DNA from 3 places in the Shewanella sp. 4_MG-2023 genome. Region 3 is predicted to be linked to each of the others. Evidence: predicted binding sites of a transcription regulator. Region 3 holds the regulator's gene; each other region holds the start of a gene.
The links. Region 3 encodes LexA, which represses DNA repair genes until DNA is damaged. Its sites were predicted from a motif close to TACTGTATNNNNATACAGTA; they were not measured.

Region 1 (11,080 bases), on a different contig from region 3:
AATGATCAAGAAAAACCCCACCGCAGCCATCACAGCTGAGAATGAAGTGATATCCCCCATAGTGACTAATGTTGCCGGACTTGCCACCACAATACCGGCGCTTTTAAGGCCAATAAAGGCCAAGAACAAACCGATACCCGCGGCAATACCTAATCGCAGACTCATTGGAATACTGTTAACTATCCATTCTCTAATTTTCACCAAAGATAAAATTAAGAAACAAATACCAGACATAAATACTGCGCCAAGTGCAGTTTCCCAGCTATAGCCCATTTCGCCGACAACGGTATAAGTGAAGAAAGCATTAAGCCCCATACCCGGCGCTAATGCGATGGGGTAATTGGCCACTAAGCCCATCACTAAACAGCCCACTGCCGCGGCTAAACAAGTGGCCACAAACACTGCACCATGATCCATGCCGGCATCAGCTAACATCATAGGGTTAACAAAAATAATGTAAGCCATGGTGAGAAAGGTAGTGAGACCCGCGACAACTTCTTGTTTTAAATTCGTTTGATTATCTTTGAGTTTAAACAGTTTCTCTAACATGAAGCCTTGTTCCTTGAAAAGGGGGTGTAATTGGCTGCTATAGCCGCTACTGGCTAATTACAGTCAAAATCAGAGGTGAATTAATTCGTTCGGATTATAGGTACTTATAAGGTTTATAGCCATGTTAGATAACTAAACACTTATATTCGTATGAAAGACAATTTAACTCAATGAAAAGCCAGTGGTTGATAAATTTCAGGCAAAAAAAATGCCTACTCAAAAGAGTAGGCAGACAAGTTAAAAGTTTTCCGTATGGGGAGAGGAAAACTGCATCACAATTAAGTGATAAAACTTAAAAAGTAAATTGGCAATAGAGAACCAATTTACTTGTTGTCTAAAACCGCCCAAAGGCGACAGAAAAAAGGGTTGATACGGTAAATCAATGAATAAGGAGGGTTAGCCCTTAAACGTCATGGCATAAATGCCAAAAGACAGAACAGCTGGATTTAACCAAGTGCCTTGTCCATAAATAGTATAGCTGTCTGTAGAAGACATAATCATACTCCAAATAAAGTTGCGAAAACCTAGTCTTGCTTGGCTCGGTTCCTTGGAACAAACTTTTCTCAATCCATTGAGACAACTCATCACTCGATTCCTTGGAGACTATATCCATCCTGGATTAACTAGAATTGGAAAGCACCGTCGCTGTCCAACGAGAGGAATAATACCAAAGTGTAATTTTATTACAAGTATTTATTTAATTATTTTATATTTCAATCAAAAAATGAAATAAAAGCACACTTGTATGACAAATTAAGAATTTAGAGTTCTCATTAGCAAACAATCAACCACTAAATAGCACAATATATAGTGGTTGAGCAAAAAACAAACTACACATTGCCGCCCAAAACGCTTTGTAATAAAGTTACCAAAGGCGAGGCTGTGGGTTTCCCATACAAACTATGGCCTTCTGTGGCACTACCGGCAATATCAAGATGCGCAAAAGGCAATGGCATGGCAGAGCCTGTGCCATGTTGGCCCAAGCCTGAAGCATTAATTAAAAATGCTGCGGGATATTGATGGCCTCTGGCAGTAATGGCAGAAGGGCCGTTATTAGATGACAATAACTCCCCTTGGCCAGAGATATTATGTACCTTGGCAAAATCATCATGACGCAAGCTAGATAACTCAAATGGTTCGCCCCATTGCTCAGCAATGCCAGCTAGGGTGTGACCCATACCAGCTTGTTGTGCCACTTTGTTCTCGACTAGTGCGGTATAGCCGCCATAACAGCGCACCACATGGCCGGTTAAGGTTGCCACAGAAAATACTTGCGGCTTAATTGCTGTCATTGCCTGAAGTCTTAAGTGAGATAATAAGTCTGCCAGCACTAAGCGCCCTTCGGCATCAGTATTACCAATACGCACTCTAACACCGCCATGGCTGGTAATGATTTCATCAGGAACAAAGGCATCGCTGCCAATACTGTTTCGCACCAAACCTAACTCTGCTATCACTCTAATGCCTTTGGGCTTTAAGATAGATAAGGTTTTCATTAAGCCTGCCACCGCTGCAGCGCCGCCTTTATCTCGGCTCATACCCGCCATGCCACCGGCGACTTTAATATCTGCGCCGCCAGTATCGTAAATAACTCCTTTACCAGCAAACAAGTAGGTGCGATCAATGGCGCCCTCTGCCACATATTCCAGTTTAACCACGCGAGGTTGATGCCGAGGCACATTAAATGAGGCTCTCCCTACTGCGCAAAGCAGCGGGTAATCGCGCTCTAACTCTTCACGTTCTTCAATGACTCTGATTGCTAAACCACTGTCTTTTAGCGCCTCAACGCAATAATCAGCAAATGCTGGCGCCGCCATTCTTTCTGGCTCAGTGCCGCATAGATCCCTTGCCAAAATCTTACCGGCTTCGACAGCATTGAGCAGGCCACTGCAATTGTCGCTGCCAAGCAAACCAATGGCGCTAAATGCTGGGGTAATTGCTGTGGCTTCTCGCAGCTCCAGTGATTGCCATAGTTCCTGACCACAGGCAAGTGCAGCAACCTGTTTAGCAAATTGATAGCGCTTATCTTGGCTGGTTTCTACCACCAACAGCGGTTGTTTTGCTCCCGCAGCCTTAGCAATAACAATGCCTTCTCTAGCTGCTTTGGCAAACACACTCACATCACTGTATTCATTAGTGGCATTAACAACTGGGGCGACAATCAGTCTGCCACCCGCAAGTCCGGGCGCCAGTAACAATGTTGCCGACTGACCAATGCGCTGATCGATTTGTTTCGCATGCTTGGCGAGTATTTTTATTTCATCTTGGGCAATGGCGGCTAAATCGGTGGCGACTACCACTACGGCGTCCCAGCCATGGCCTTCAAAAATGGCTTGATCATTTGCTACATCAACGATATTGACTTGAAACATGGGGCATCCTTTTTAAATAGATTGTTATTATTGCTTGCTAATCAGTAATTTCAGGTGCTGAATCACAAATCATAACGACCAATGGTGGTTAAAGTATATAAGCTTAGCTTTACGATAGAGTTAAAATATATTTACAAAAATTAATTTAATCCAGCCTCTCTACTTGCTCTAGGTCACTACTTAGTAACGACAATATGGTAAACTTCAGCGCATCTATTCCCACATTCATAGCATTTAGGGAGTCTTCGTGACCGCCATTAATCAATTATATCCCCAGCCATTATGGCAATGGTTTGAACAAATTTGTGCGATTCCGCATCCATCCAAGTTTGAACAAGCACTTAGTGAACATATCCAGCAATGGGCTAAATCGAAAGGTTTGCCTGTCGTCGAAGATAAAGTCGGTAACTTGATCATTAAAAAGCCAGCGTATGCTGGAATGGAAGAACGCAAGACTGTGGTATTACAAGCCCACATTGATATGGTTCCACAAAAAAATGCCGATAAAGTGCATGATTTTGAAAAAGATCCTATTGAAGCCTATGTAGATGGCGAATGGCTAAAAGCCAAGGGCACCACCTTAGGTGCTGATAACGGTATTGGTATGGCTTCAGCGTTAGCAATTCTTGGCGCTGACAACATTAAACATGGTCCATTAGAAGTGCTGCTTACCATTGATGAAGAAGCGGGCATGACTGGCGCTTTCGGCCTTGAAGCTGGTTACCTTGATGCTGATATTTTAATTAATACTGACTCAGAACAAGAAGGCGAAATCTACATGGGTTGCGCTGGCGGTGTTGATGCACAGCTAAGCGTTCCTATGTCATGGCAAGCACCTGAGCAAAGCAATGCCAGCTTTAGCTTAACCCTTTCAGGTTTAAAGGGCGGCCATTCAGGCGTCAACATTCATTTAGGTCGCGGCAATGCCAATAAATTATTAGCCCGTTTCTTATTTAGTTATGGTGATGATTTACAAATTGAATTAGTTAACTTCACTGGCGGCTCTTTACGTAATGCTATCCCCCGTGAAGCTAGCATCAACTTTATGCTGCCAAGCGAAAATAAAGCCAAGCTTGAGCAAGCCATTGCTCAATATCAAGCGATTGTTCGTGAAGAGCTGGCAATTGCTGACCCTGACATGTTGCTAACACTTGCAGCCATTGACGCTCCAGCAAAAGTCATGAGTGAAGATGCGCAAAATACCTTAATCGATTTACTGCACGCCTGCCCTAACGGCGTAATGCGTATGAGCGATGAAGTTGAAGGTGTGACTGAAACATCGCTTAACGTCGGAGTGATTAACACTGACAACGAATCTGTTGAAGTGCTATGTCTTATCCGCTCATTGATTGACTCAGGCCGAGTGCAAATTGAAACGCAATTAACGGCATTAGCAAACCTTTCAGGTGCTAGCATTGATCTATCAGGCGCTTACCCTGGTTGGAAGCCTGATAATAGCTCACCAGTGATGGCCATTGTCCGTGAAACGTATAATGATATTTATAAGAAAGACCCGACGATTATGGTTATCCATGCCGGTCTTGAATGTGGACTATTTAAAGAACCATACCCAACCATGGATATGGTCTCTATTGGCCCAACCATTCGTTTCCCACATAGCCCAGACGAAATGGTGAATATCACCACTGTTGGCCAATATTGGGAACTACTGCTTGCGGTACTAGAGCGTATTCCAGCAAAAGGCTGAGCTTTAACTCTCTATTAAATTACGCGCTTAATAAAAAGGCTGCTCTATTCTTGATATAAGAAAAGGCAGCCTTTTTGTTTCTAGCGATAATCACTAGAACTGCAAATCTAATTGCTCGCTATTATCATCTGTAACCACTTCTGGCTGGCTATTATCAGCTAAACCAACACTGACACCGATTAATCTTATACCTCGGCCATTGGCCCGCTCTAGTGCTTGAGTTAACAATGTCTGGAATAAGTTAAGCGACATTTCATCACTGCGATGCTCAATGGTAGTTTGCTTGAAATCGTTAAATTTAAGTTTTACTACCTGTTTATGAATTTGCCGGTCTTTAGCACTGCGATGCACCCGGCTAATAAGCTCTTGGATTAACTGCGGCATGACATTGCTGCATTGCTCTATAGTAAAAATATCTTGGGCTAAGGTGGTCTCAACCCCAACCGACTTTCTGATACGATTTGGGCTTATTTGACGTGTATCGATACCTTGAGTGCGCTCAATTAACACGCGGCCAAATTTACCAAAACCGCTGATGAGCTTGTCACTCGGGTAGCGCTGCACGTCTTCACAGGTTTCAAGCCCGAGCGCTGCAAGCTTAGCCGAGGTTACTTTTCCCACCCCAGGGATTTTACTTAAGGATAATGATTTTATAAACGAAGGGATCTCAGCAGGCGTGATCACATATTGACCATTAGGCTTATTTAAGTCAGAAGCTATTTTAGCTAAAAACTTAATCGGTGCGACTCCCGCGGAAGCAGTAAGCCCGGTTACCGTAAAGATTTCAGCTCTGATCTGCTCAGCAATTAAGGTGGCGCTACCTTTACATGCATCACAATCAGTAACATCAAGATACGCCTCGTCCAATGATAACGGCTCAACTAATTCTGTATAACGATGGAATATTTCACGGATTTGCAGCGAAACCGCTTTGTAAACCTCCATCCTGCCTGGCACCAATATCAAATCTGGGCAGAGTTTTAATGCCTGATAACTCGACATAGCAGAACGAACGCCATATTTACGCGCCTCATAACTACAGGTACTGATAACACCACGGCGATCGCTGCGCCTACCTACAGCAATAGGTTTACCACGCAATTGTGGAAAATCACGCATTTCAACTGCGGCATAATAGCAATCCATATCAATGTGGATAATTTTACGCATGGCGTTTTCATAAAGAAGTCACTGAATGACATCATGATACTGTATATAAAAACAGTGTTCAAATTAAACCTTTATCACCAGTCGCGTTGAAAGCTTCAAATTACAAAATAGCGCTAATTTGCAATACAAATAAATAACAGTAAGAACACTAAACATCAGACAACACAAAAACAAAATCAACATTACATGATGCAAATCACTAACTTTTTTATGAGCTTAGGGTATATTTTGATTTATAAGCAGGTACAATCAAACAAAAATAATAATACAATTAGGTGAGTTATGAACAAGTTTGGCTTTAAAGCGAGTTTACTATTTGCGTTAACAATTCTATTAGCTTTCGCCTTGATCATTAGCGGGCTGGTCACTCACCAATTATTAAAACAACAAATAACAGACAAGCTGACAACCGACATCCACCACCAAATAAAAACCAAAGTCAGTGAAATAGAAAACTCATTTAATCGCACCACTTCCGCGGTAACTGAACTCGCGAGTCTATACCGTCATAACAATGTGGATGCCGGCCATGTCGCCATGACTCAATACACAGCCAAATTAGGTGGCGTCTCTAAAGTCATTATGGGGTTTGATGATGGCCAATCCTTTGCCTCTATTGCTTCAGAGTCTTTTCCTGACGGCGTCGGTGTAGTCGATAAATATGATCCCCGCACTCGTCCTTGGTACCAAAACGGCAAACAAAAAAATACCTTGTCCCTCAGCGAAGTGTTTTTTACCCGTACAGACGGTATACCTATGGTCGGGGTTATGCACCCAATTGATGGCGGGATCATCATGGCGGATTTACGTTTTGACTACTTGCAACTGCAACTACAAGCATTAGCAGATATTGAAGGTGCCACTGGCTTTATTATTGATAAAAATGGCTTAGTGTTAGCCTCTAATTCAGCCTTAACTAATCAAAAAGACAATATCAGCAGCAATAGCCAACTAAGCGAGATCTATCAAAGTATTCTCGGTCAGGATAGCTCATGGGCGCTCAGTGATATAAATGACGTTAGCACGATTATTGCTAGTCAAAAAATCCCTTTAATTGATAACAACCAATGGTATGTGATTGTCACCCTCGATGAAGCAACAGCTTTCGCACCGCTTGTTAATGCCACATTAAAACTCAGCGGCATCATATTATTGGTACTTGGCTTATCTGTTGTGGCGTTATTAATACTACTGAATAAGCTCTATCAACCGATTAATGAACTACGTGACTTAGTCACTGGCTTATCTCAAGGTAATGGTGATTTAACCCGTCGTTTGGAAGTCAAAAATGATGACGATATCGGAAAAATTTCCCTCGGAATTAACGCCTTTATTTCACAACTACAAACCATGTTGTTAGCCATCAATAAATCGACAATTAAATTATCTACCGGTATTGATAAGCTGCAGCACTATAGCCAAAACAGCGAACAAATTTTGACAGCCCATACCAATGAAACAACCCAAATTGTGACCGCCATTGAAGAGCTATCAAATACCGCTGTCACTGTGGTTGAGAATACCGAAACCGCAGCCAAGCATACTAATGAGGCTAATATTACTGGCGAGCAATCACTGAAGACCATTAACTTAACCCAAGTGGGTATCCAAGGTTTAGCTGCTGAAATCCATCAAACTGCTGGTAATGTCGAGCACATGAATAATGAAACCAGCAGTATTCAAAGCATTGTTGATGTGATTGGGAGTATTGCAGAGCAAACCAACCTGTTAGCGCTTAATGCCTCGATTGAAGCTGCAAGGGCCGGAGAGCAAGGGCGTGGTTTTGCTGTGGTTGCAGATGAAGTGCGCGCCCTTGCCAGTCGCACCCAAACAAGTACCAGTGAAATTGAAATCGCGCTGGCAAAATTAAAAGCTGAAGCCACTGCGGTGGTGTCGGCCATTGGCAGTACTGAACGAGCCTGCTCAGACACGGTTACTGAGGTCAGTAATACTTCTGATAATTTACAAACCATGAGTACTATTGTTGCTCAAATCAATGCCCTCAATAGCCAGATATCCACTTCAGCAAATGAGCAAAATATTGTTATTCAGGAAATTAATCGAAGCATGCACCAAATTCACGATATGGTTGAAACCTTAAATGATGAAGGCATTATGCAGCGAAATGAAACGGATAATATTGCCACAATCAATGTGGAGCTAACCAATATGATTAATCAGTTCAAACTATAGCGTTACCAATACATATAACGCTTAAAAATCCCATAAAAAAAGCCTAACTCAGTTAGGCTTTTGTTTTGTAGCAAACTCAATGATTACATTTTGTTTTGAAGCAAACTCAATGATTACATTTTGGTTTGCAGATAATTTTGTAAACCAACGCGATCAATTAATCGAATTTGTTTTTCTAACCAATACATGTGATCAGATTCAGTATCATCAAGTAGTACTTCTAAGATTTCACGGGTTTGGAAGTCGCTTTTTACTTCGCATAAAGCGATGACTTCACGTAAATGATCAGCAACTTGATATTCGTAGCTCAAGTCATTTTTAAGCATCTCTTCTACGTCTTTACCGATGTTTAATGCTTCACGACTTGCAACATCTGGCGTGCCTTCCAAGAAAAGAATGCGCTGAACTAACTTAGCAGCATGGGCTTTTTCGTCATCTGACTCATGTAAGATGCGCGTATAAAGCTCATCAAATCCCCAATCTTCGTACATGTGTGCATGTACAAAGTATTGATCCATCGCTGACAACTCACCGGTTAATAATGCATTTAAAGCTGCAATAACTTCTGGATTACCTTTCATGATAATGTCCTATTAATCTTTAATTTGTGATTGAAGATAGTTCTGAATACCGGTTTGGTTAATCAGCTCTTTTTGGGTTTCAATCCAGTCTAGATGCTCTTCTTCATCTTCAAGTAAATCTTCTAATAAATCACGAGTAACGTAATCGCGCTCTGTTTCACAAAGCTTAATCGCCTCTCGTAAAACGACCAACTGCTCGACTACCGCTTGCTGATCACAATCAAACATTTCTTCGCAATGCTCACCAATGCGTAACTTGTCTAATTGTTGAAGGTTAGGTAAACCTTCCAAAAACAATACCCGCTCAATTAACTTGTCTGCATGTTTCATATCTTGAATAGATTTTTTATATTCTTTCTCATTGAGGTTTTCGAGTCCCCAATGCTTGAACATACGCGCGTGAAGAAAATATTGATTAATGGCAGTGAGCTCACATGTCAGTACACGATTAAGCTGACTAATTACTTTTGGATGGCCTTTCATGATTTAGTCCTTAAATGCTAGATTGATCTGGATCAATTTCGACCAGCATAGTACATGTGACTTCAAAAAACAATTCCCCTTTATTATCATAAACTTAGTCATTGATAACTATTATCATTATAACTTAGGTTCTTATCTCGCTTCAGCATTTTCACGTTTGAATATTTCTTAATAGAATCACATCTCTAGCTAATTCTGCTGGTTTTTAATAGTGACAATAATCACACTAGTAAGGGTAAATGTTAGCTGTAATTAGTTTTGTAAATTTTGTAACAGTCGTAAAAAAGCCCACTTGAAAGTGGGCTTAAAGTTAATGCTGGCGCACTAGATAATCCGGTTTTGATTCAGTTTTGCTTCTCTTTCAGCTTCAGCCATGCGGCGTTTGCGTTTATCGCATGGGTCATCACAATCACAAGCTTTCTCAATACCCAAAACACCTAAACCACCACAACTGCCTTCAACCGCCTTGCGCTTCACGATATAGCCCACGGACATTAATAAAAAAAATAATAACAACACCACAAATGCTGCGATAAAAGTACTCATCATATTCTCCAAGCTAAATTGGTCATCAAATAAATCTTTAAATGCCATTAACGAATGTAAGGTGCAAACGACTCACTATAAAATACGTCATAATTATCGTCGTCTTTTTCAATCAGCATAACTGGCAGTTTCTCACGCTCAGCTAACGCTAAAGACTCTTCCGTACCTAATACCATCATTGCAGTTGCATAAGCGTCTGCAGTCATACTACTAGGGTGCAAAACGGTTACTGACGCTAACTTATGCTTTATTGGATAACCGCTTCTAGGGTCAATTAAATGCGAAAAACGCTCGCCGTTTTCTTCATAATAAATTCTGTAATCGCCAGATGTCGCTAGCGCCATATTACCAGGCTCTATCACCTGTTGAATAGCCGCCCCTTGGCTCGAAGGTTTCTCAACTGCAACACGCCATGGGCTGCCGTCATTTTTAACACCTTTAACGCTAATCTCACCACCAATTTCCACTAAGTATCCCTCTACTTGGTATTTATTGAGTAGTGCAGCAATTTTATCGACACCATAGCCTTTAGCAAGGGAAGATAAATCAATGTAGAGATCAGGGCTTAACTTGGTGACAGTTAAATCTTTGACACTAAAACCATGAATATCCGATTTAGCTTTCATCTCGGCAATCGTTTCAGCGCTTGGGATCGCTGTTGGGCGCTTATCAGGACCAAAGCCCCATAGGTTAACTAATGGCCCTAAGGTAATATCCAGCGCGCCTTGAGTCGTGTCGTAAAGGCGTAAGCCTTCATTTAAAACCTTGGCTGTATCCGCTGAAACTTTCAGGCGTTGATTAACACCTAGCTGGTTAAAACGTGATAGTTCTGACTTCGGTCTGTAAGTGGACATTTGATCATTAACTAACTCAAGAGCGATATCAATTTCAGCTTGTAGTAGTTGAGTGGTTGGCAGGCGCTCATTACGTACCACTTTTATATGATAAGTGGTCCCCATGGTATTGCCTGACAGTGACACTATCTTATCTTCAGTTCCACAGCCGACTAAAATCAACAAACCAAAAAATACTGCCAGCGTCTTCATCGAAATTTTTATCATGTAAATGTTCAAATTCTCAATTTTTATATGGTTAATGTTTAAATCATTCTTAGCTAAAGCAACAGTGGCTAAAGCAACAACGACTAAACTACAAAGTCCCTAAAATAAAAATTGCAGCTAGCTTAACAATGGTGACCACCGTGTCAGCTAGCTGCAATTTATGACGTTCAATGTCTTTTGCAAAGGGTTAGCAGTTAGTCACTAACCACCAAAGTCATCGAGTAAGATGTTTTCATCTTCAACGCCTAAGTCTTTAAGCATACCAATTACCGCAGCATTCATCATTGGAGGTCCACACATGTAGAACTCACAATCTTCTGGTGCGTCATGGTCACGTAAGTAGTTTTCGTACAATACGTTATGAATAAAGCCTGTGTAGCCATCCCAGTTATCTTCCGCTTGCGGATCAGATAACGC
Region 2 (11,080 bases), on a different contig from region 3:
TCTGAGATGTCACACTATAAAGACGCTGATTATATTATTGTAAACGATGACTTTGATACCGCACTAGACGATCTGCGCGCGATCATTCGCAGCCAAAGATCAACCTGTGCTAGTCAGATCCATACTCATAATGGTATGATTAACGATCTGTTGGCAGACTAATTGTCATTAAGTACAATTTGCGTCACTTTTTCCCATAGATAACACTGGAGTTTCACCACATGGCTCGCGTAACTGTAGAAGACGCCGTACAACAAATCGGCAACCGTTTTGACATGATCCTGGTTGCAGCGCGTCGTGCACGCCAAATCGCTGTGCAAGGTAAAGACCCAATGGTTGAAGAGATGAATGATAAACCAACGGTTATCGCCCTGCGCGAAATCGAATTAGGTTTAGTCACCTCTAACACATTAGACGCTGATGAGCGTCAAACTGTACGTGAACGCGAAGCAGCTGAAATTGCCGCTGTTGCAGCAATTGCTGAAGGCCGTTCACTTTAAGGAGTAGCGCCACTTGTATCTGTTTGAAGGTCTAAAGGAGTCTGCCTCTGGTTATTTAGAACCAGCGCAAGTAGAGTTACTCAAGCAGGCGTACATTGTTGCGCGTGATGCCCATGAAGGGCAAATGCGCACAAGTGGCGAGCCCTATATTACCCACCCCGTTGCGGTAGCCCGCATCGTTGCAGATATGCGTCTTGATCACGAGACGTTAATGGCTGCACTGCTTCACGACACCATCGAAGATACCCCAGTTACCAAAGAAGAACTCACTGAGCTATTTGGCGTAACCGTGGCTGAACTGGTCGAAGGCGTGTCTAAACTTGAAAAAATCAAGTTCCGCGATAAAAAAGAAGCCCAAGCTGAAAACTTCCGCAAGATGATGATGGCAATGACGCAAGATATTCGCGTTATTTTGATCAAACTTGCTGACAGAACGCATAACATGCGAACTTTGGGTGCATTACGTCCTGACAAACGTCGTCGTATTGCCCGTGAAACCTTAGAGATTTACGCACCGATTGCTAATCGTCTTGGTATTCACAATATCAAAAGCGAATTAGAAGATTTAGGTTTTCAAGCCTATTATCCGATGCGATATCGCGTTTTAAAAGAAGTCGTAAAAGCAGCCCGTGGTAATAGAAAAGAACTGATTAACAGTATTGAAACTGCCATAACCTCTCGCCTTGAAGATGCTGGAATTAACTGCAAGGTCAAAGGTCGTGAGAAAAACCTTTACTCAATTTACCTTAAAATGAGTAAAAAAGAACTGCAGTTTCAAGAAGTCATGGACATTTATGCCTTCAGAGTCATGGTCGATTCCATTGACACCTGTTACCGTGTATTAGGTGCCATGCATGGTCTTTATAAGCCTCATCCCGGTCGCTTTAAAGATTATATTGCCATTCCTAAAGCCAATGGTTATCAATCATTGCACACCTCATTATTTGGCCCCCATGCGGTTCCTGTTGAAGTACAAATACGTACTGAAGAAATGGACCTGATGGCGGACAAAGGGGTTGCTGCTCATTGGATGTATAAGAGCGGCACCAGTAGTTCACAACAAAGTACCACCCAAGTTCGCGCCCATAAGTGGATGCAAAGCTTGCTGGAGCTACAACAAAGCGCCAGTAGCTCATTTGAGTTTGTGGAAAATGTTAAAACTGAGCTATTCCCTGAAGAAATATACGTATTCACCCCAGAAGGCCGCATTTTAGAGCTGCCGGTGAATGCAACAGCGGTCGACTTTGCTTACGAAGTCCATACCGATGTGGGTAACACCTGTGTCGGCGCCCGTGTTAACCGTCAAGCTTATCCATTAAGTCAGCCGTTAATATCAGGCCAAACCGTTGAAATTATTACAGCTAAAGGCGCAAGACCTAATGCTGCATGGCTTAACTTTGTCGTAACAGGTAAAGCCCGCGGTAAAATTCGTCAAGTCTTGAAAAGTTTAACCAGTGACGATGCTGTGGCGCTCGGCAAACGGCTACTGAACCACGCATTAGGTGAAAACAAGCTTGATGACATCACCTTAGAGCAGCTTAAAAAAGTTATTGCTGAAACTAAGCATGACAATCTTGAATCGTTATTGGCTGATATCGGCCTAGGTAATGCCATGAGCATTGTGGTTGCCCAGCGCTTAATGGGTCACAAGCTCACCACTAAGAATGAAGATAGCGAAACCGAAGAGCACTTGATGCCAATTCGCGGCGCTGAAGGCATGTTGGTGACCTTCGCAAATTGCTGTCGTCCAATTCCAGGTGATGCTGTCATCGCCCATGTAAGCCCAGGCAAAGGCCTTGTGGTACACATGGAAAATTGCTCAAATATCCGTGGTTATCAAAGCGAGCCAGACAAATATATCCCAGTACATTGGGATAACGTTGAAGGTGAAAGCTATCAAGCCAATCTGCGAGTTGAAATTGTCAATCATCAAGGCGCACTAGCAAAAATCACCAGTATTATTGCTGCCGCCGGCTCAAATATTCATAACTTGAGCACTGAAGAGCGTGATGGCAGAGTCTATCTCATTAACCTGCGGATCTCAGTCGACGACCGTGTTCATTTGGCCAATGTTATGCGCCGCATTAGGGTATTACCTGAAGTCCTGCGCACCTCGCGTAACCGCTAATAAATCAATCACGACTTCTGCATTGCAGAAGTCTTGCGCACCTGCCACAAACGTTAGTAATATTGATCCCCTAAATCCCTAAGTTAGATAACAGCTTAGGGATGACATCATTCATTTACTTGATCGCAGAGGGCGTCATGGCAGAAAAAATCATCATCGCAACCGATAAAGCTCCAACAGCAATTGGCACCTATTCTCAAGCTGTAAAAGTAGGTAGCACTGTTTACCTTTCAGGCCAAATCCCACTCGTACCAAGCACCATGGAAATGGTTAGCGATGATTTCTCTGAGCAGGTTGTACAGGTTTTCGAAAACTTAACCGCAGTATGTGATGCCGCTGGCGGCACTATGGCTGATATCGTTAAACTGAATATCTTTTTAACCGACTTATCTCACTTCGCTACCGTTAATGAAATCATGGCGCGCTACTTTACTCAACCTTATCCAGCACGTGCTGCAATCGGGGTAAAACAGCTGCCAAAAGGCTCATTAGTGGAAATGGATGGAATAATGGAGATCTAGCTCACAAACCGAGTTTTATTCTGAAGGGTGCCATTGGCACCCTTTTTTATTAGAGCTATTACTCAAGAGGTATTTAACTTTCAGTGAAACATGCTAGTTTATAAGTAGAAATTATCTCGTTAAGTTGTTCTCGCGTTTGCGAATAGGCTGATAAATAGCCATACTGAGATGATTGCATTAGCAAACTACAAATAAATGCATCCTACATTAAAAACAAAAAGAACATGGAATTGTCGATGGAAAATCTAATAAAAACGCCAGTAGAAATGTTATCTCATTGGGCTGAAACCCAAGGGGATGCCGTATATTTACGACAACCAATTAACGGCCAGTTTGTTGACTTCACATGGGGAGAAGTTCAGCAAAAGGTACAACAAATTGCAGGCGCATTACGCCACTTAGGTCTAGTACCGGGTGACAAAGTTGCTCTGCTTTCTAAAAACTGTGCCGAGTGGTTTATTACCGATCTTGCCCTTATGCACGGCGGCTACATCAGTGTGCCAATCTATCCCACTGCTAACGCTGAAATGATCCGCTATGTATTAGAACACAGTGGCGCTAAAGCTATCTTCACCGGAAAACTTGATTTTTGGGCCGACCAAGAAGCCGGTGTCGGCGGTGAAATCCTCCGTTTAGCTTTACCTTATGACACCATGCCAGCGCAATATCATTGGGAAAAACTGCTTGAGTTAGGGCAACCATTAGTGGATGCGCCTACGCCTAGTAGCGATCAAATGATGACGCTCATTTACACCTCGGGCTCTACTGGTAAACCAAAAGGCGCAATGCAAACCTTCGGCAGTTACGGCTGGACTTGTGAAGCGGTTGTGCGCGATTTAAAAACCAATACCACAGACAGATTATTATCCTACTTGCCTTTAGCGCACATTACTGAGCGGGTAGCGATTCAAGGATCGTCTTTTTACTCCGGCTCGTCGGTGGCGTTTGTAGAAAGTTTAGATTCTTTTGTGGCTGATGTGCAGCGATGCCGCCCGACGGTCTTTTTCTCGGTGCCGCGTTTATGGACCCTGTTTCAGCTCAATATTGTCAATAAAATTGGCCAAAGCAAGCTGGATTTATTGCTTAAAATCCCACTGGTTAGCGGCTTAGTTAAACGTAAAATCCAAAAAGGTTTAGGCTTAGAGCATTGCCGTTTATTAGGTTCAGGATCAGCCCCCATCCCACCATCTCAATTAGAGTGGTACAACAAAATCGGCATGAATATTTCAGAAGCCTGGGGCATGACCGAAAACTGTGCTTACTCAATTATTAACTTCCCATTTAATGCCTCAAAAATTGGTAGCGTGGGTCGCCCTGTTGAAGGCTGCCAAGTTCGCCGCACCGATGAAGGTGAGTTAATGGTTAAGAGCCCAGGTTTGATGACAGGTTATTACAAGCAAGAAGAAGCCACAGCAGCATGCTTTGATGCTGATGGATTTTTCCATACGGGTGACTTATGTGAAATCGATGAAGATGGCTACATTTCTATCACTGGCCGCGTTAAAGATAACTTTAAAACCTCTAAAGGTAAGTATGTGGCGCCGGTGCCTATTGAGCGTAAAATAGCCCAAGATCCGCACATTGAGCTACTTTGTGTCATTGGCTCAGGCTTACCGCACCCGATCACCTTAGTGCAATTATCTGAAGGCTCAGCCTTGCAAGCCCGCGAAGAAGTGCGCGCGTCACTGAAAGCGACCCTAGATGGAGTTAACCCGCACCTTGAGTCCCATGAAGTTGTGGATGCCATTGTCGTAGTGACAGAGCCTTGGACCATTGAAAATGATGCCCTAACCCCTACACTTAAAATTAAGCGTCATGTGTTAGAAAAGCAGTTCAGTGCCAAAGTTGACGGTATTCGCGGCGCTAAAGTGTGCTGGGAAGACGAGATTTAGCACCACAGTAATTCGCTTCAATATATTGGCCGCCTAAGCTTTAACAAGCCGGCGGCTTTTTTATCAATGACATTTGTCACCTCAAACTGGTGACGTTTGTGTCTGCCCTGTGCAAGCCCTTTGTTAGATACTAACTCCGTAGCAACACACCTTAAATGCAATAAACGGAGTTAATCATGACATCACTAATCTTAAAATCTCTTATCTCAAAATCAACCGTCATGGCGGTAACACTGACGTTAGTCAGTAGTGCTAGCAATGCCGATATCGGCGCTATCGATATGGCAGCCAACACAATGGATCTACAACAGCTAAAGGTTCTCAGCGAACAATCTGTGGATTATGAACACGCCTATGCACAATATCGCATCGCCATTACAGCCAATATTAGCGGTCTGCGCGGAGTGGCTAAAAAAGCCCTCAATGATGCACAGTCGACACTTGAAACTGTATTGAGCCGTGAAGACGATGCTGAGTCAATGGCGCTACTGGCGTCTGTTTACGGTATGCAAATCGCCAATGACTCAAGCAAAGGACAATCTCTGGGAATGAAGGTAAGTGCTTTACTGGCTCAAGCAGAACAACTCAGCCCTGAAAATCCCCGTATTGCGTTAGTCAGAGCAATGAGCGCCTTTTATACTCCCGCTCAATATGGCGGCGGTATGGATAAGGCTGAGCAATATGCCACTGATGCGATTCGTTTTTATGAACAGCCATGTGTTGATATCTGCTGGGGGCATACTGAAGCGTACACCTGGCGCGGAATCGCTAAGCAAGAATTAGGTCGTCAAAAAGAAGCAATTAATGATTGGCAACACGCTGTAGAAATTGATCCTAATTACGCTTGGGCAAATTTTTTACTTAAACAACAAGCGCGTTAATCCGATGCTGCTGAAGCTAGCTACTGCAGACATACACATTATGACTCGGTTGCAGTATGCTAACTTCGCAAGGAGGCTTCATGTCTAATATCAATACCAAACACTCGGTCAATAGTAGCAACACTCGCGTTAACCCAGAAAAAGCCTATCGACAAAAAACAGCTTGGGTATATCTGCTCAATCTGATTTTTTACTTTATTCCACTTTGGTTTATGCGGGATGATTGGGCTCGGGTCGGTGTCAGCTTGTTACTCATATTTCCCTTCTTATATGGGTACTTTTGGGCTTACAAAAGCTCAGCCGTTCAAGGGAAATATCCTATTGCTTTAATGCTCATCACTGCGAGCATTGCCACCATATTTACCAGCGGCTCCATTTCATTTTTCAGTTTTGCCGGTTTTTTTATTGGTTTCTTCTATTCACTGCGCACCGCCATTATTAGCTTTATTCTTATCAGTACTTGGCTGTGGCTACTCAATTACATCGTGGGCTATGAAGCTTATTATTTTCCGCTATACGGTATGTTAATCACCTTTGTGGTGGGGCTATTTGGCGTGGTTGAGCATAACAATGAACGCATCAGGCGCCAACAAAGACAATCAAATGATGAAATCGCTAACTTAGCAACGGCACTGGAGCGTGAACGTATTGCGCGCGATTTACATGACATCATGGGGCACAATTTATCTTCCATTGCACTGAAAGCACAACTCGCCGAAAAACTGGTTGAAGCAGGCGAGCTTGCTGTTGCAAAACAGCATTTACAGGAACTTGCTGATATCGCCAGAAACAGCTTAACTGAAATTCGCCAAACGGTTTCTAATTACAAACATAAAGGCTTACAAGATACGGTCAATCAACTATGCAGTTTATTAAGACAAAAAGAAATTGAAGTACATCTCGAGGGTAAATTACCACCATTAACACCTTTGCAAGAATCTCAACTAGGGCTAATGTTGACAGAATTAGTTAATAATATGCTCAAACATAGCCAAGCCAGTCAATGTGTATGGTGCTTTAACACCTTGGATAAGCAGCTTATTGTTAGCCTAAGTGACAATGCTAACACCAAAGTTATTAAAGAAGGTAATGGCTTAAAAGGCATTAGAGAGCGAGTGAACTTATTGGGCGGCAAGTTTAGTTATCATATTAACGATGGCTACCGTTTTAGCATCAGTTTGCCCCTTGAAGCAGAGCAAGTCAGTGAACCTAAAGTTGACAACGACACGGAACAGCCTTAATGAAGATTTTATTAGCAGAAGATCAAGCCATGGTGCGCGGGGCATTATCTGCCCTACTTACCCTTGCCAAAGATGAACTCGGTGAAGTCGATATCACAGAAGCAGAAGATGGTAACCAAGCCATGGCAATGCTTAAAGAGCAGCATTTTGATTTGCTGCTCAGTGATATTGAAATGCCCGGTCACAGCGGCGTTGAGCTGGCTCAGTGGCTCGCAGCATATCAAGCCGAGGCTGCAACAATGCAACCTAAAACTAAAATCATCATCTTAACCACTTTTGGCCGCGTAGGTTACATCAAAAGAGCACTCAGTTGTGGCGTCGAGGGATTTTTGCTAAAAGATGCGCCATCTGAAAGTCTAGTCAACGCTATTAAACAGGTGATGGCAGGTAAAAAAATTATCGATCCAGAGCTGGCGATCAGCGCCATTGGTGATATTGACCCACTCAATGATAAAGAAAGAAAAGCGCTACGATTAGCCAGTGATGGCTTATCAACCAGTGATATCGCCGCCCAGTTATTTATCGCCGAAGGTACTGTGCGGAATTACCTTTCTGAAGCGATCTCCAAGCTCAATGCCACCAATCGCATAGATGCGGCGCGAATAGCTAAACAAAAAGGCTGGTTATAGAGGCAGTTAAGCCTGATATCTGGATTAATATTGCCTTGTATTAAAACTCTGCTAAGATAAGCCATAACATCTGTATATATTTACAGTACTATCATTGCTAACAAGCATCAGGGCGATAAAGTTGACTGTATAACTCTTTGGATAACTGTCAAAGTTAACCCCAAAGTGAATGACTCACTTTAATCAGCGAGCTTTACAATATCAACAAAGTCTAAGTGATGAAGTCTGTGGTCAACTCAATAGATAAAGGCATGCTAGATTTGCAACCATTGGATCAGGTACCGATTACCGACTTAAAAGGCGTCGCTAAAAAAGCCGCTGAAAAGCTGGCAAAGCTTGGCATTAAGACAGTGCAAGATGTACTGTTTCATTTGCCGCTGCGCTATGAAGACCGCACCCAAATCTATCCCATCAATGCTCTTTATCCCGCGATGTACGCCACAGTTGAAGCTGAAATCATCTCAACCCAAATTGTGCCGGGTCGCAGACGTATGCTGACCTGCAATATTGCCGACGAAAGTGGTTACCTCACTTTGCGGTTTTTTAACTTCTCGGTTGCCCAGCGAAATGGCATGCAAAACGGCGCGATAATTCGGGCCTATGGTGAAATCAAGCGCGGCAACCGCCATTTTGAGATAATCCACCCAGAATACAAAATCATTAAAGCTGGCGAAAACCCAGCCCTGAGTGATTCACTGACCCCTATTTATCCTTCGACTGAAGGATTAAAACAAGCCAGTTGGATTAAGCTCACCGAGCAGGCACTAACTATGCTCAATCAAGGTGGCTTAACAGAGTTACTACCACCAGCCCTGCAACCCAACAATATGAGCATTGGTCAGGCATTATCCTTAATCCATCGACCGCCCAATAACATCGCCCAAGCCGATTTAGAGCAAGGCATGCACCCCGCTCAGCAGCGCTTAGTCCAAGAAGAGTTACTGGCCCATAACTTAAGTATGCTGCAATTACGTCAGCGCAATAACCTTGATAAAGCGGTGACTTTACCCGCCACCGGCCAGCTATTAAATCCATTTTTAAAAGCCTTACCTTTTAAGCCAACAGGGGCCCAGCAACGAGTCGTAGCTGATATCGGTATTGATATTGAAAAGCCCACACCTATGATGCGCTTAGTGCAAGGGGATGTGGGCTCGGGTAAAACCTTAGTGGCCGCCTTAGCAGCCCTGCAAGCCATTGAAAATGGTTATCAGGTGGCGATGATGGCACCGACGGAATTATTAGCAGAGCAACACGCAGTCAACTTTGCCGCCTGGTTTGAACCATTAGGGCTAAAAGTGGGCTGGTTAGCAGGCAAGTTAAAAGGCAAAGCCAGAACACAATCATTGGCTGATATCGCCGATGGCAGCGCCAACATGGTAATTGGCACCCATGCTATTTTCCAAGAGCAGGTCAGTTTTAATAAGCTCGCGTTAATCATTATTGATGAACAACACCGTTTTGGGGTCCATCAACGCTTAGGATTACGCGAAAAAGGCGTCAGCCAAGGCTTTCATCCGCATCAATTAATAATGACAGCTACGCCAATTCCGCGCACGTTAGCGATGACGGCTTATGCTGATTTAGAAACCTCTATCATTGATGAGTTACCGCCAGGAAGAACCCCTGTTACCACGGTTGCCATTAGCGATAATCGCCGCGAACAAATCATCGAGCGGGTAAAACAAGCCGCGCTAAATGATAATCGGCAGATTTATTGGGTTTGTACTCTCATTGAAGAATCTGAAGTTCTTGAGTGCCAAGCCGCTGAAGATACCGCTGCAGAATTAAGCCAATTACTACCCGAATTAAAGGTTGGCTTAGTGCACGGACGTATGAAAAGTGCAGAAAAACAGCAAATAATGGCCCAATTTAAGGCGGGTGAACTACATTTATTAGTGGCAACAACGGTTATTGAAGTGGGAGTCGATGTGCCTAATGCCAGTTTAATGATTATTGAAAACCCTGAGCGGTTAGGCTTGGCGCAATTGCATCAGTTACGTGGCCGAGTAGGCCGAGGCTCTATTGCCAGCCACTGCGTGTTATTGTACAAAGCACCGTTATCACAAACTGCCACCAAACGTTTAGGAGTACTAAGGGCCAGTAACGATGGCTTTGTTATTGCCCAAAAAGACTTAGAAATAAGAGGCCCAGGTGAAGTACTCGGTACCCGCCAAACCGGCTTGGCAGAAATGAAAATCGCTGATTTAGTCAGGGATCAATATCTGATTGAAAACACACAAAAATTAGCGGCCCATGTTATGCAACAAGTGCCACAAAATGTAGACAGCATTGTTCAACGTTGGTTAGGGGATCGCCAGCAATACGTACAAGCATAAATTATTGTTAACCTTGGCTATTATTACTAGACAAGTGTTGAGATTATTGCAGAATGAAAATAAGGTTTAAGCCTTATATGCCACCAAATGAAAATGTAACAAATTCAATGATATTGGTTCCCTTTCGACGTTTAAAGCTAAGGAATAGACATGCAAGTCAATCAAAATGATAGAGCCACACCGCACTCAAGTCGCGCCAGTGGTAGTAACGCGGGTGTGATTGGTATCACCATTGCGGTTTTACTGGCTGGTGCAGGCTATTTCTACTTCTCGGCCGATAAAGCGCCTGAAGTCGAAGCGCCAATACCTGTGCAACTACCAGAGCCTGTGCCTGAACAACCTATTGAGCAAGAGCCTATTGAAGAAGTGATAGTGGAAGTTATTGAACCCACTATTATTGAAGCTCCAGAGCCTGAAGTAGTAGAGCCCTTACCTACACTGATTGAAAGTGATGACTTTGTCGCCCAGAAAACGGTTGAGATGGCTGATGGGATGAAAATCGAGCCACTACTTGTTAAAAAAGACATTGCCCGCCAGTTTGTGGTATTTGTCGATAATATGGCCCAAGGTGAAGTGATCCGTAAAGCCAGCCCACTGAAAGGCCCTAAAGATAAATTCACCGTCAGTGAAATCACTAACAAAACCTATTTAAACCCTGACAGTTACCATCGTTATGACCTGTACGCCAACATGGTGTCAGATATGAATGACGAGCAGTTAATCAACACTTATAAAGAACTCATGCCAATATTTGACGAAGCTTTTGCAGAGCTAGGTTATAGCGATATGTCATTTGACGAGCGCATGCAGCAAGCCTTTGAGATGATCTTATCAGCGCCGATTATTGAAGACCCGATTGAATTAAGCTCTATCAGCGTTAACTATCAATTTGTCGATCCAAAGCTTGAAGCGCTACCCAACGTGCAAAAGTTTATGGTACGTATGGGACCTG
Region 3 (11,080 bases):
AGCCCAAATCCTAGACCTTATTAGCTTTGCAGCCTTATAAGACGTACACGAAAATAAATAAGCATAACCACACCACATCAACAAAATGCCAATACCAACTTCCGGATTGAAAGGCGAAATGATTATCTGGGGTGAAGTGACCTTTCAATACTCTAAAGAACAGGATTATTAGAAATACTGTGCCTAAGGTGACGTGCATACCGTGAAAGCCAGTTAGCAAAAAGAAGGTGTTACCATAAATCCCTGAGGTGAGTGTGAGCCCCATTTCTTGGTAGGCATGGACATACTCTTCAACTTGTAAAAACAAGAAGCCGATACCCAGCAAAATAGTCAGTCCTAACCAAACCTTCAGTGCGCCACGTTTTGATTTTTCTAACGACACATGGGCAAAGTGCAAGGTGACTGAAGAGGTCAGTAGAATGAGGGTGTTATACAGCGGCAATCCGCCCCAACCCATGGCTTCAGTGGTGGTACCATCTGGGGTTTTCACTAGCGGCCAAATGGCTTCAAATGTTGGCCACAATACCTCATGGGTCATGGCATTATTTGATGCACCGCCGAGCCAAGGTATTGCTACCATTCGAGCGTAAAACAATGCCCCAAAAAATGCCCCGAAAAACATGATTTCTGAGAAAATAAACCAGCTCATGCCTTGTCTAAAAGAGCGATCCATTTGCGCTGAATATAAACCTGACATTGACTCATCAATGATATTTTTAAACCAGCCAAACAGCATAAATATAATTACAGCAATACCCGCGATTAGGGTGTAGCCGCCAGAAGATTGTTCAGTTGAAAGTTGTTGGATGTAGGTACCTGCGCCAAATGCAATCAGAAATAATCCGATAGCGCCGGTAATTGGCCAGATACTTTGCGCTGGCACGTAATAGTTTTCATGTTTTGTTGTCATCTTGCTGCTCCTTGCTCTATGGCTGCAGTCTGCTTGTCTGTAATATCATAGAGGGTATAAGAGAGAGTCAATGTGTTAATGGATTCAGGTAAATCCGCATCCACGTAAAAAATTAACGGTAATTCAGCATCGGCCATTGCTGCTAGGGGTTGCTGATTGAAGCAAAAGCACTCGGTCTTATTAAAATAAGCCGCGCCTTGGCCTGGCGATACCGAGGGTATTGCTTGGCCTACGAGGTTATTTGAAGATAAGTTTTTCGCTAAAAACGCAGTACGTGTGAGTTCGCCGGGGTGAACCTGCATGCGGTTCACTTTTGGCACAAACTCCCACGGCATATTGCTTTGTACTTGGGCAATAAACTCAATGGTTACAGTACGGTCTTTATCAATCACCACAGCCTCATAACTGCTGGCAGTACTTTGGGTTTTTCCATTAATCCCCAAGGCATCGCAAAGCACGTCATACAAAGGCACTAGCGCAAAACCAAAGCCGAACATACCTATTGAACCCAGTACTAGGCCAATAAGTAAATTACGGTTTGATTTTGTTGGCTGGCTCATATCATTTAACCTCTGGTGGGGTGGTAAATGAGTGATAAGGCGCAGGACTGGCAATAGTCCACTCTAACCCTTCAGCACCTTCCCATGGGTTATCCGCAGCTTTTTCGCCGCCCTTGATACATTTCAGTACCACAGCGAGGAAAATCAGTTGTGATAAACCAAAGGCAAAACCACCAATAGAGACAATTTGGTTTACGTCAGCAAATTGAATTGCATAGTCTGGAATACGACGTGGCATGCCTGCTAAGCCTAAAAAGTGCATTGGGAAAAACAGTACATTCACTGAAATAACACTGCACCAGAAATGCCAACGACCTAATGTTTCGCTATACATGTATCCTGTCCATTTCGGTAGCCAGTAATATGCTGCAGCCATAATGGAGAATACTGCGCCAGTCACCAGTACATAATGAAAATGCGCTACCACAAAGTACGTATCATGGTATTGGAAATCCGCTGGGGTGATCGCTAGCATCAAGCCAGAGAAGCCACCGATGGTGAATAAGATGATGAATGCAATGGCGAACAGCATCGGGGTTTCGAAGGTGATTGAGCCGCGCCACATAGTTGCAACCCAGTTAAACACTTTCACCCCAGTAGGTACTGCGATTAACATGGTGCAGTACATGAAGAATAGCTCTGCAAATACTGGCATCCCGGTGGTGAACATGTGATGCGCCCAAACTAGGAAGGACAAAATCGCAATACTTGAGGTGGCGTATACCATGGAGGCATAACCGAAAAGCTTTTTACGGCTAAAGGTGGGAATAATGGCCGAGATAATCCCGAATGAAGGTAAAATCATGATGTAGACTTCGGGGTGGCCAAAGAACCAGAAAATATGCTGGAACATCACAGGGTCGCCGCCGCCAGCAGCATCAAAGAAGCTGGTGGCAAAGTATTTATCAGTCAGTACCATGGTTACTACACCTGCCAATACCGGCATCACTGCTATTAGCAAGAAGGCGGTAATCAGCCAAGTCCAGACGAACAATGGCAGCTTCATCCAAGTCATACCCGGAGCACGCATATTAACAATGGTCACCACCACGTTAATGGCACCCATGATCGAGCTTATGCCCATAATGTGTACTGAGAACACAAATAATGCTGTGCTATCAGGGCTATAGGTTGTTGACAGTGGTGCATAGAAAGTCCAGCCAAAGTTGGGTCCTCCACCTTCCATAAATAGCGAGCTAAGTAGAATCGCAAACGCGAAAGGTAAAATCCAAAAGCTCCAGTTATTCATCCGCGGTAGTGCCATATCTGGCGCACCAATCATCATTGGAATGAGCCAGTTAGCTAAGCCGGTAAAGGCTGGCATGACTGCGCCAAATACCATAATCAAGCCATGGACTGTGGTCATTTGGTTAAAAAAGTTAGGTTCAACTAACTGTAAACCGGGTTGGAATAACTCAGCACGAATGACCATGGCCATTGCGCCGCCGGTTAAAAACATAATGAAACTAAACCACAGATACATTGAACCAATATCTTTATGGTTAGTGGTTAAAACCCAGCGCATAATGCCTTTTGGCGCCCCATGATGATGGTCATCATGGTGATCGTCGTGAGCGGCTGGTGAATCTTGTGTAATTGTGCTCATTTTAATCCCTTACTTTCCGTGACCAACAACATCAGCAGCCTGAACTGCATCGCCAGAGTTATTACCCCAGGCATTTCGCTCATAAGTCACCACTGCAGCAAGCTGTTGTGGCGTAAGTAGCGAGTTAAATGCTTGCATAGCCGTGCCAGGTTTACCATTGATGACAATATTAAGATGATCCGTCACTGGACCGACGATGAGTGGGCTGCCTACTAATGAAGGGAACGCGCCAGGTAAGCCAGTACCAGCAGCTTGGTGACATGCAGCGCAGCTAGTCATATAGACTTGCTCGCCCATGGTCATTAACTCATCCATCGTCAAGTCATCCAATACCACAGCTTTAACTTCTGCTGCTTGTGTTGCCGCTTCAGTCACAGCTTGTGTTGCAGTGTCTTCAAGTTGTTCAGCTGTAGGTAAGCTTGCTGGTAAAGTCACAGGCGTTGACGTGTCTGCGGTAGAAGTGCCTGCACTAGGAGCGTCAGCAGTGGTTGGTGTAGCGCTAGAATTTGTCCCATTGCCACTCACATCAGCCGCTTGCACGGTATCGCCAGAGTCATTACCCCAAGCATTACGCTCATAAGTGACTACTGCAGCAATTTCAGTTGCCGTTAGCTGCTTGGCAAACGCTTGCATCGCAGTGCCAGGCTTACCATTAACGACAATATCGATATGGCCAGACACTGGGCCTTTAATCATTGGACTGCCAATTAGGGAAGGGAAGACGCCAGGTAAACCAGCACCATTAGGTTGGTGGCAAGCCGCGCAGCGACCCATGTAGATTTGTTCGCCTTGGGCCATTAACTCGTCATAGCTAAGGGTTTGGCTCAGTGAGGCTTGTGCAGCGGCTTTAGCATCAGCAGCAAATTGCTTTTGGTCGATTAGCCATTGGTCAAAGTCTGCTTCTGAAACGGCTTCAACAACAATAGGCATAAAGCCATGATCTTTACCGCATAGTTCGGCACATTGGCCTCGATAAGTACCTATTTTATCGATTTTAGTCCAAGCTTCATTGATGAAACCAGGATTTGCATCTTTTTTAACGGCAAATGCTGGTACCCACCAAGAGTGGATAACGTCATCCGAGGTCATTAAAAAACGTACTTTACGATTTATTGGTAAAACCAGCGGCTTATCGACCTCTAAAAGATAGGTGTCGGTTTTATCTGCGGTGCCAGTAATTTGGTCTGCTGGGGTAGATAATAAACTGAAAAACTCGACATCTTCATTGAAATAGCTGTAATGCCATTTCCATTGAGAGCCCGTCACTTTGACTGTCAGTTCAGCATCGCTGGGATCTTCCATAGCAATCAGCGTTTTTGTTGCTGGGATTGCCATGCCAATTAGGATTAGAAATGGCAATACTGTCCAAGCTATTTCAACCTTGGTACTGTCATGAAAGTCGGCTGCAACTGCACCCTTAGATTTTCTGTGATAGATCATGGAATAAATCATGATCCCAAAGACCACGACACCAATGGCGCAACAGATATACAAAATAATCATATGCAGGTCGTAAACCTGGCCACTGATCTCTGTTACACCTTGAGTCATGTTTAAGGGCATCTCTGCCGCTGTGAGTGGGGTTGCAAGCAACGCCACCATTAATCCGTACAACAATCGCTTCACAAGACTACTCCTCTGCTAATTGCGAATTGCAATTACAAAGAAAAGCCACACAGTAATACTCTGCTCTATGCAAACTTTTCATACCCGAAAAAGTTTGATCATTTCAAAGTACACGGTGGCTTTGAGCTTGAAAACTCAATTATGTTATTACGTTACGGTGCCACACTTGTACCTAATACTGAACTTATCAATTATATTTGACGCTTTACATTCAAGGCTTTCTATACCGCACGGTACCAGCTCAATCTTTTAATAGCGTTTGTATCTTTTTGACATTTATTCTCGGCAGTACGATAAATTGTTACTACCTTGTTAACTACATTACTTGGAGATTAAATATTGATCAAGATCACTTTATCATCTAATTTGCTGAAAAAAGTGCAAAAAAAAGCCCCTCAGCGTAGTGAAGGGCTTTTTTAGTCATATTTTACTAGTGAAACGAGGTAAGGTTTACCCGAGTCTGTACTGCTAAAGTTTGCGTTAATGGGTCGCCTTCAGGTAAGTGAGTATTTACATCTTCAATGATAAGCCCTTGGGCTAAGGCATTTTTGGCAACCAATTGAATGCGGCGATTGTCGCGGGCATCTAATGGTGGTGTCCAAGTAATTACTGCACTTGAAGTACCGTTAGTGAGCGCTTTTTCCATCGCCCACAGGGTTTCGACTTCATCTTTGGTGTGAACTAACAATACTCTGTCCATACGAACATTGGCATTAGCAAGAATTTGCTTATAACCGATATGCGGCGGATTAATCAGTACAATCCAACGGCCTTGCTGACTTAAAATGGCTAACTGACTGCATAATTGAGTCAATTCAGTTAAGCCTTGGTTTTGGGTGCGCTTGGTTTCAATCCCTTGTTTAGTGGGTAAGGGATCAGATGCCATATCTACCCATAATCCAGGGTGACGCGGTGCATTGCCTATTAATGTGTTCATAACCAACCTCCATTACGAATAACGCCAACAGCAAGCCCTTCAATCGTTAGGTTTTGGCAACTTAAATCAACTTTAATCGGCTCATACTCTGCATTTTCAGCATGTAAATAAATAATATTGCCTTTCTTTTCAAATCTTTTCACGGTTACATCGTCTTCAAGACGTGCCACTACAACTTGACCATTGGTGGCAGTTTGCATTTTATGCACTGCTAATAAGTCGCCCTCTAAAATACCAATGTCTTTCATACTGTCGCCACGAACGCGTAGTAAGAAATTAGCATTGGGCTTAAACATTTCTGGGTCAACTTGGAAATACTGTTCAACATGCTCTTGAGCAAGGATAGGTTCACCTGCAGCAACTTGGCCGATAAGTGGTAAGCCTGCTTCAACTTCCTCCTCCACCTGCACCATGCGGATCCCGCGAGAGGTACCAGGAATAATTTCAATACAGCCTTTTTTTGCCAGTGCTTTTAAGTGTTCTTCAGCGGCATTGGCGCTTTTGAAGCCTAATCGAGTTGCAATTTCTGCACGAGTTGGCGGCATACCTGTTTCGGCGATATTACATTTAATTAGCTCTAATATTTCAGCTTGGCGTGGCGTTAAAGGTCTCATATTGATTCCTGTTTTTTTATACAGTGACTGTCATTATATACAGTATCGGTGGTCGCGCAAGTATTAACCAAATTAATTTAACTATTATCATCTAATTCTTGTTGGCTATATATGGGGGCACGGTTAAGTATATGTAATTTAATTATTTAGTTAATGAAGGTAAGTCAGCTTTTTAAACCGATGAAATTGGCTATTTCTCACATCGTTTGTTTAAACAGTATATTTATACAGTAGTGTTGATTGAAAATAGGTTGGTTGTTATTCGGATATGGCTATTTTTACTGAACAAATATTCTCTGTATAGACCCTTGTTAGTGAAACTGAACCATTATCTGGTATTCTATGGCCAATTAATTGATGTTGAATATGCGAACACTCATGTTAAAACCTGACTCAATCATAGCAAAATCATTACGTTGGATTCAAAAACTGATGGTGCACACGGTTGTTGTGCCTGAAGATCCCTTTGCCGATCTGAACTTAGACCCAGATAAACCAGTGGTCTATGTGATGAAGACAGAATCACTCAGTGATATTGCGGCATTAAATGAAGTGACCGCCAAATATGGCTTACCGAGCCCTTATGAGCGACTAGACGTTGATGGCTTAAATACCCCTAGAATTGTGTGTATTGAAGGTCGTAAGCCTCTATTTGGCAAGCGTTTAAGTGGCGAAAAATTTGTTGATAACTTCACCAGCTTATTAGCCTTACATAAAAAAAATGATCAACTTGATATTCAATTGGTGCCAGTGAGTCTGTATTGGGGACGTATCCCTGGTAAAGAAGATGACACCATGACCGCAGCCGTATTTGAGCGTGAAAACCCGACCTGGTTACGTAAATGGTTGATGATTTTGTTCTTAGGTCGCCATAGCTTTATTCAATTCTCAAATGCTATGTCGCTACGTTATATGGCTGATGAACACGGCACTGATGTCAGTATTGCGCATAAACTTATCCGTGTGGCGCGAGTGCACTTTAGACGCCAACGTAAAGTGATGACAGGCCCACAACTGCCAAATCGTCAGGCAATGTTCAACTCATTATTAAAGTCTGATGCCATTGCTCAAGCGATAAAAGAAGAAGCGCTTAATAAAAAAATTCCTGAAGACAAAGCCCGCGAAAAAGCGATTCAGTATTTAGATGAAATTGCAGCGGATTATTCAGACAGCTTAGTGCGTATTGCTGAGCGCTTTCTTACTTGGTTGTGGAATAAGTTATACAGCGGTATTAGCATTAAAAGCGCTGAAAAAGTGCGTAAGCTGCATCATGATGGTCATGAAATTGTCTATGTGCCTTGCCATCGTAGCCACATGGATTACCTACTGCTGTCGTATATTTTGTATTACCAAGGCATGGTGCCGCCGCATATTGCCGCCGGTATTAATTTAAACTTTTGGCCAGCAGGCCCTATGTTCCGCCGTGGTGGTGCTTTCTTTATTCGTCGTAGCTTTAACGGTAATAAACTTTATACCGCAGTGTTTCGTGAGTATTTAGATCAGTTATTTGCTAAAGGCTATTCGGTTGAATACTTCACCGAAGGTGGTCGTTCTCGTACCGGTCGTTTATTAGCGCCTAAGACCGGCATGTTAGCGATGACAGTTAACTGTGTACTGCGGGGCATTGAACGCCCAGTAACCTTAGTGCCAGTTTATCTTGGTTATGATCATGTGATGGAAGTGTCCACCTATCATAAAGAGTTAAGCGGTAAGAAAAAGCAAAAAGAATCAGTGTGGCAGGTCTTTGGTGCGCTGCGTAAATTAGGCAACTTTGGCCAAGGTTACGTTAACTTTGGCGAGCCAATCAATGTGCAGCAATTTTTAAATCAACAATCGCCAAATTGGCGTGAAGAAATTGCTCAAGATCCGGATCAAAAGCCATCATGGTTAACGCCAGCAGTAAATGTATTGGCCAATAAAGTGATGACTAACATCAATGGCGCCGCCGCAGCGAGTTCGGTGACATTAGCAAGTATGGCGCTGCTGGCTTCAGAGCAAAACGCCCTGCAGCGCAGTGAGCTTGAAACCCAGCTAGACCTCTACCTGAAAATCTTAAAGGATGTTCCTTATACTGAGTATGCGTCGGTGGCTGAGGGCTCAGCTCATGACCTAGTTGAGCAATGTTTGTCGCTGAATAAATTTACCTCAACCACAGATGCCATCGGCGAAATTATCGCAATTGAAGATAGCTCAGTGATTGCGATGAGCTATTATCGCAATAACATAATTCATCTAATGGCAGTGCCTTCATTAATCGCCAGTTGCTTGGTGCAATATGAAGAATTTAGCCGAGAAAAAATCCAGCAAATTGTTAATGATTTTTACCCATTATTGAAAGCTGAGCTGTTTATGGGCATTGAAGATTTAAGTGCCTATGTGGATCAAGTGCTTGATTTGTTTGTTGAACAAAAGCTAATTTCCGGTAGCGATCACTTTGAAGTCAATCAAAGTAATGTCACTCAGTTAATGTTATTGTCCGCCACGGTCAGTGAGACCCTACAGCGTTACGCGATTATCTTTAATTTACTGGCTTACAAACCAGAAATTGAGCGTTCTGATTTAGAAAGCGCCAGCCATTTATTGGCTCAGCGTTTAGGTGCTTTGCATGGAATTACTGCGCCTGAGTTTTATGATAAAAAGCTCTACAATAATTTGAGTGTGAAATTAAAAGAATTAGGGTATTTATCCGCTAACGATAATCAATTTGAAGTCATCCGAATACGTGATCATGCCAATGGTATGCTGCGTTTATCTGTTCGAAAAACCATTGTTGATAGTGTCACAATGGAACATGGGTAATAACTAATTTTATGAGTTCGACACAATCTCAACCGCAAAATAAATCCTTATTGGGCGGTGCTATGATCATCGCCGGTACCACAGTCGGTGCTGGTATGTTTTCTTTGCCTGTGGTCAGTGCAGGCATGTGGTTTGGCTATTCATTAGTCATGTTAATTGGTATTTGGTTTTGTATGCTGGTGTCAGGTCTGATGCTACTTGAAACCAATTTGCATTTTAAACCCGGTGACAGTTTTGACACCTTAACTAAGGTAACCTTAGGCCAGTTTTGGCGGATTATTAACGGGTTATCTATTGCTTTTGTGTTGTACATCCTGACCTATGCTTACATCAGTGGTGGTGGCTCGATTGTTAATCACACCCTTGCGGGGATGGGGATTAACTTACCTCAACCGATCGCAGGGTTAGTGTTTGCCGTCGTACTTGCTGCAGTGGTGATCATCAGTACCAAAGCGGTTGATCGCATTACCACCATTATGATTGGCGGGATGTTAATTACCTTTTTTCTCGCCATCGGAAATCTGCTGATTGATATTGATAGCGCAAAATTATTAATGCCAGATGGTGAGGCGAGTTTCTCGCCTTATATTTTAGCGGCGCTACCTTTTGGGCTGGCCAGTTTTGGTTACCACGGCAATGTGCCAAGCCTAGTTAAGTATTACGGCAAACAACCTAAAGTGATTTTAAAAGCCATCTTTATTGGTACGTTTATCGCCTTAGTGATTTATAGCTGCTGGTTAGTGGCAACCATGGGCAACATTCCCCGTAGTCAGTTCAGCGACATTATTGCCCAGGGCGGCAATATGGGTGTGTTAGTGGGCGCTCTGTCAGATGTGATGGCGAGTAAATGGCTTAATACCATGTTGACCTTGTTTGCTAATCTTGCTGTGGCGTCATCATTCTTAGGGGTGACCTTAGGCTTGTTTGATTATCTAGCTGACTTATTTGGCTTTGAAGAAAGCAATAATGGCCGCATTAAAACAGCTGCGATCACCTTTATCCCGCCGACAGTATTAGGTTTGTTATTCCCTAATGGTTTCTTGATTGCCATTGGCTTTGCGGCATTAGCGGCGACCATTTGGGCGGCGATAGTGCCAGCCATGATGGCATACAAATCGCGCAAAATGTTCCCTGATGAGAAGAGCTTTAGAGTCCCAGGTGGTACGCCATTGATTGTGGTGATTATTGCATTCGGTGTCATCACCGGCGCATGTCATTTGTTGGCGATGGCTGATTTACTGCCAGTTTATAAATAATACTTTAGCTAGATAAAGTGGTGTTTAAACACCGAAATGACCTCCAAAAAGCCCTTTGAAAAGGGCTTTTTTTATGGGCGTTTTCTAGCAAGTAAGGATGTGACTGTTAGCATTTTGACTAGAGGTGTGTGTAATTTACGACTTGTGACCGATAGTGACTAGCCATGGCTTGCTGATACTGTTGTCTATATAAGACTATGATTTTAAGTTGTATTTATTATTTAAATGTCTTTTTTTATACGAATAACCAACCATTATTGCCAACTCGACTTTAGCTTTAAAAGTGTCTTAACTTAAAGAGTGTTGTCATTTAGGTTCAGCTTAAACCTTTATTCTTATAAGTCATTATCAACAGCAGGGTGAGGTGTATGAAGGTGTCACACTATAAACAAGGGCAACCTTGTTGGGTCGAACTTGCCAGTCATGATTGGTATGCCGCGAAAGCATTCTACCAAAGCCTATTTCAGTGGCAGGCTGATGATATGCCCATGCCTGAGGGTCATTACACTATGTTGCAGTTAGCGGGTGATGACATTGCGGCTATGTATCAAATGCCCAAAGAGATGGAGAGTTTGCCAACCCATTGGCAGCTTTATTTTGCCGTTGATGATGTTGAGGCGACAATTAAAGCCATTAGGCTTGCGGGTGGACAAATTATTGCAGGCCCTCACTCTGTTGGTGATTCAGGGATTATAGCTGTGTGCCAAGATCCTGATGGCGCACGATTTTCAATCTGGCAGGCCATTAACCATATCGGCATTAAGCGCTCATT

Region 1: a site for LexA is predicted at 5,837-5,856, ahead of dinB (DNA polymerase IV). Genes of this name have one in related genera too.
Region 2: a site for LexA is predicted at 7,861-7,880, ahead of recG (ATP-dependent DNA helicase RecG). Genes of this name have one in related genera too.

The regions. Positions count from the first base shown of each region.
Region 1 is NZ_JAUORL010000005.1:136,299-147,378, reverse strand. Features, by position in the region: gene Q4546_RS04370 (NCS2 family permease) at 1-549, opposite strand, end outside; gene Q4546_RS04365 (leucyl aminopeptidase family protein) at 1,380-2,921, opposite strand; gene Q4546_RS04360 (aminoacyl-histidine dipeptidase) at 3,169-4,629, shown strand; gene dinB (DNA polymerase IV) at 4,723-5,799, opposite strand; gene Q4546_RS04350 (methyl-accepting chemotaxis protein) at 6,082-7,992, shown strand; gene bfr (bacterioferritin) at 8,106-8,573, opposite strand; gene bfr (bacterioferritin) at 8,586-9,056, opposite strand; gene nqrM ((Na+)-NQR maturation NqrM) at 9,381-9,602, opposite strand; gene Q4546_RS04330 (FAD:protein FMN transferase) at 9,650-10,648, opposite strand; gene nqrF (NADH:ubiquinone reductase (Na(+)-transporting) subunit F) at 10,865-11,080, opposite strand, start outside.
Region 2 is NZ_JAUORL010000039.1:20,486-31,565, reverse strand. Features, by position in the region: gene gmk (guanylate kinase) at 1-162, shown strand, start outside; gene rpoZ (DNA-directed RNA polymerase subunit omega) at 222-500, shown strand; gene spoT (bifunctional GTP diphosphokinase/guanosine-3',5'-bis pyrophosphate 3'-pyrophosphohydrolase) at 514-2,628, shown strand; gene Q4546_RS17160 (RidA family protein) at 2,766-3,149, shown strand; gene Q4546_RS17155 (AMP-binding protein) at 3,386-5,041, shown strand; gene Q4546_RS17150 (hypothetical protein) at 5,218-5,922, shown strand; gene Q4546_RS17145 (sensor histidine kinase) at 6,003-7,163, shown strand; gene Q4546_RS17140 (DNA-binding response regulator) at 7,163-7,792, shown strand; gene recG (ATP-dependent DNA helicase RecG) at 8,053-10,128, shown strand; gene Q4546_RS17130 (DUF3014 domain-containing protein) at 10,279-11,080, shown strand, end outside.
Region 3 is NZ_JAUORL010000007.1:161,209-172,288, forward strand. Features, by position in the region: gene Q4546_RS06015 (DUF2909 family protein) at 1-24, shown strand, start outside; gene Q4546_RS06020 (cytochrome c oxidase subunit 3) at 35-910, opposite strand; gene Q4546_RS06025 (cytochrome c oxidase assembly protein) at 907-1,470, opposite strand; gene ctaD (cytochrome c oxidase subunit I) at 1,472-3,076, opposite strand; gene coxB (cytochrome c oxidase subunit II) at 3,086-4,702, opposite strand; gene Q4546_RS06040 (cell division inhibitor SulA) at 5,133-5,639, opposite strand; gene lexA (transcriptional repressor LexA) at 5,636-6,253, opposite strand; gene plsB (glycerol-3-phosphate 1-O-acyltransferase PlsB) at 6,632-9,052, shown strand; gene mtr (tryptophan permease) at 9,064-10,308, shown strand; gene Q4546_RS06060 (VOC family protein) at 10,677-11,080, shown strand, end outside.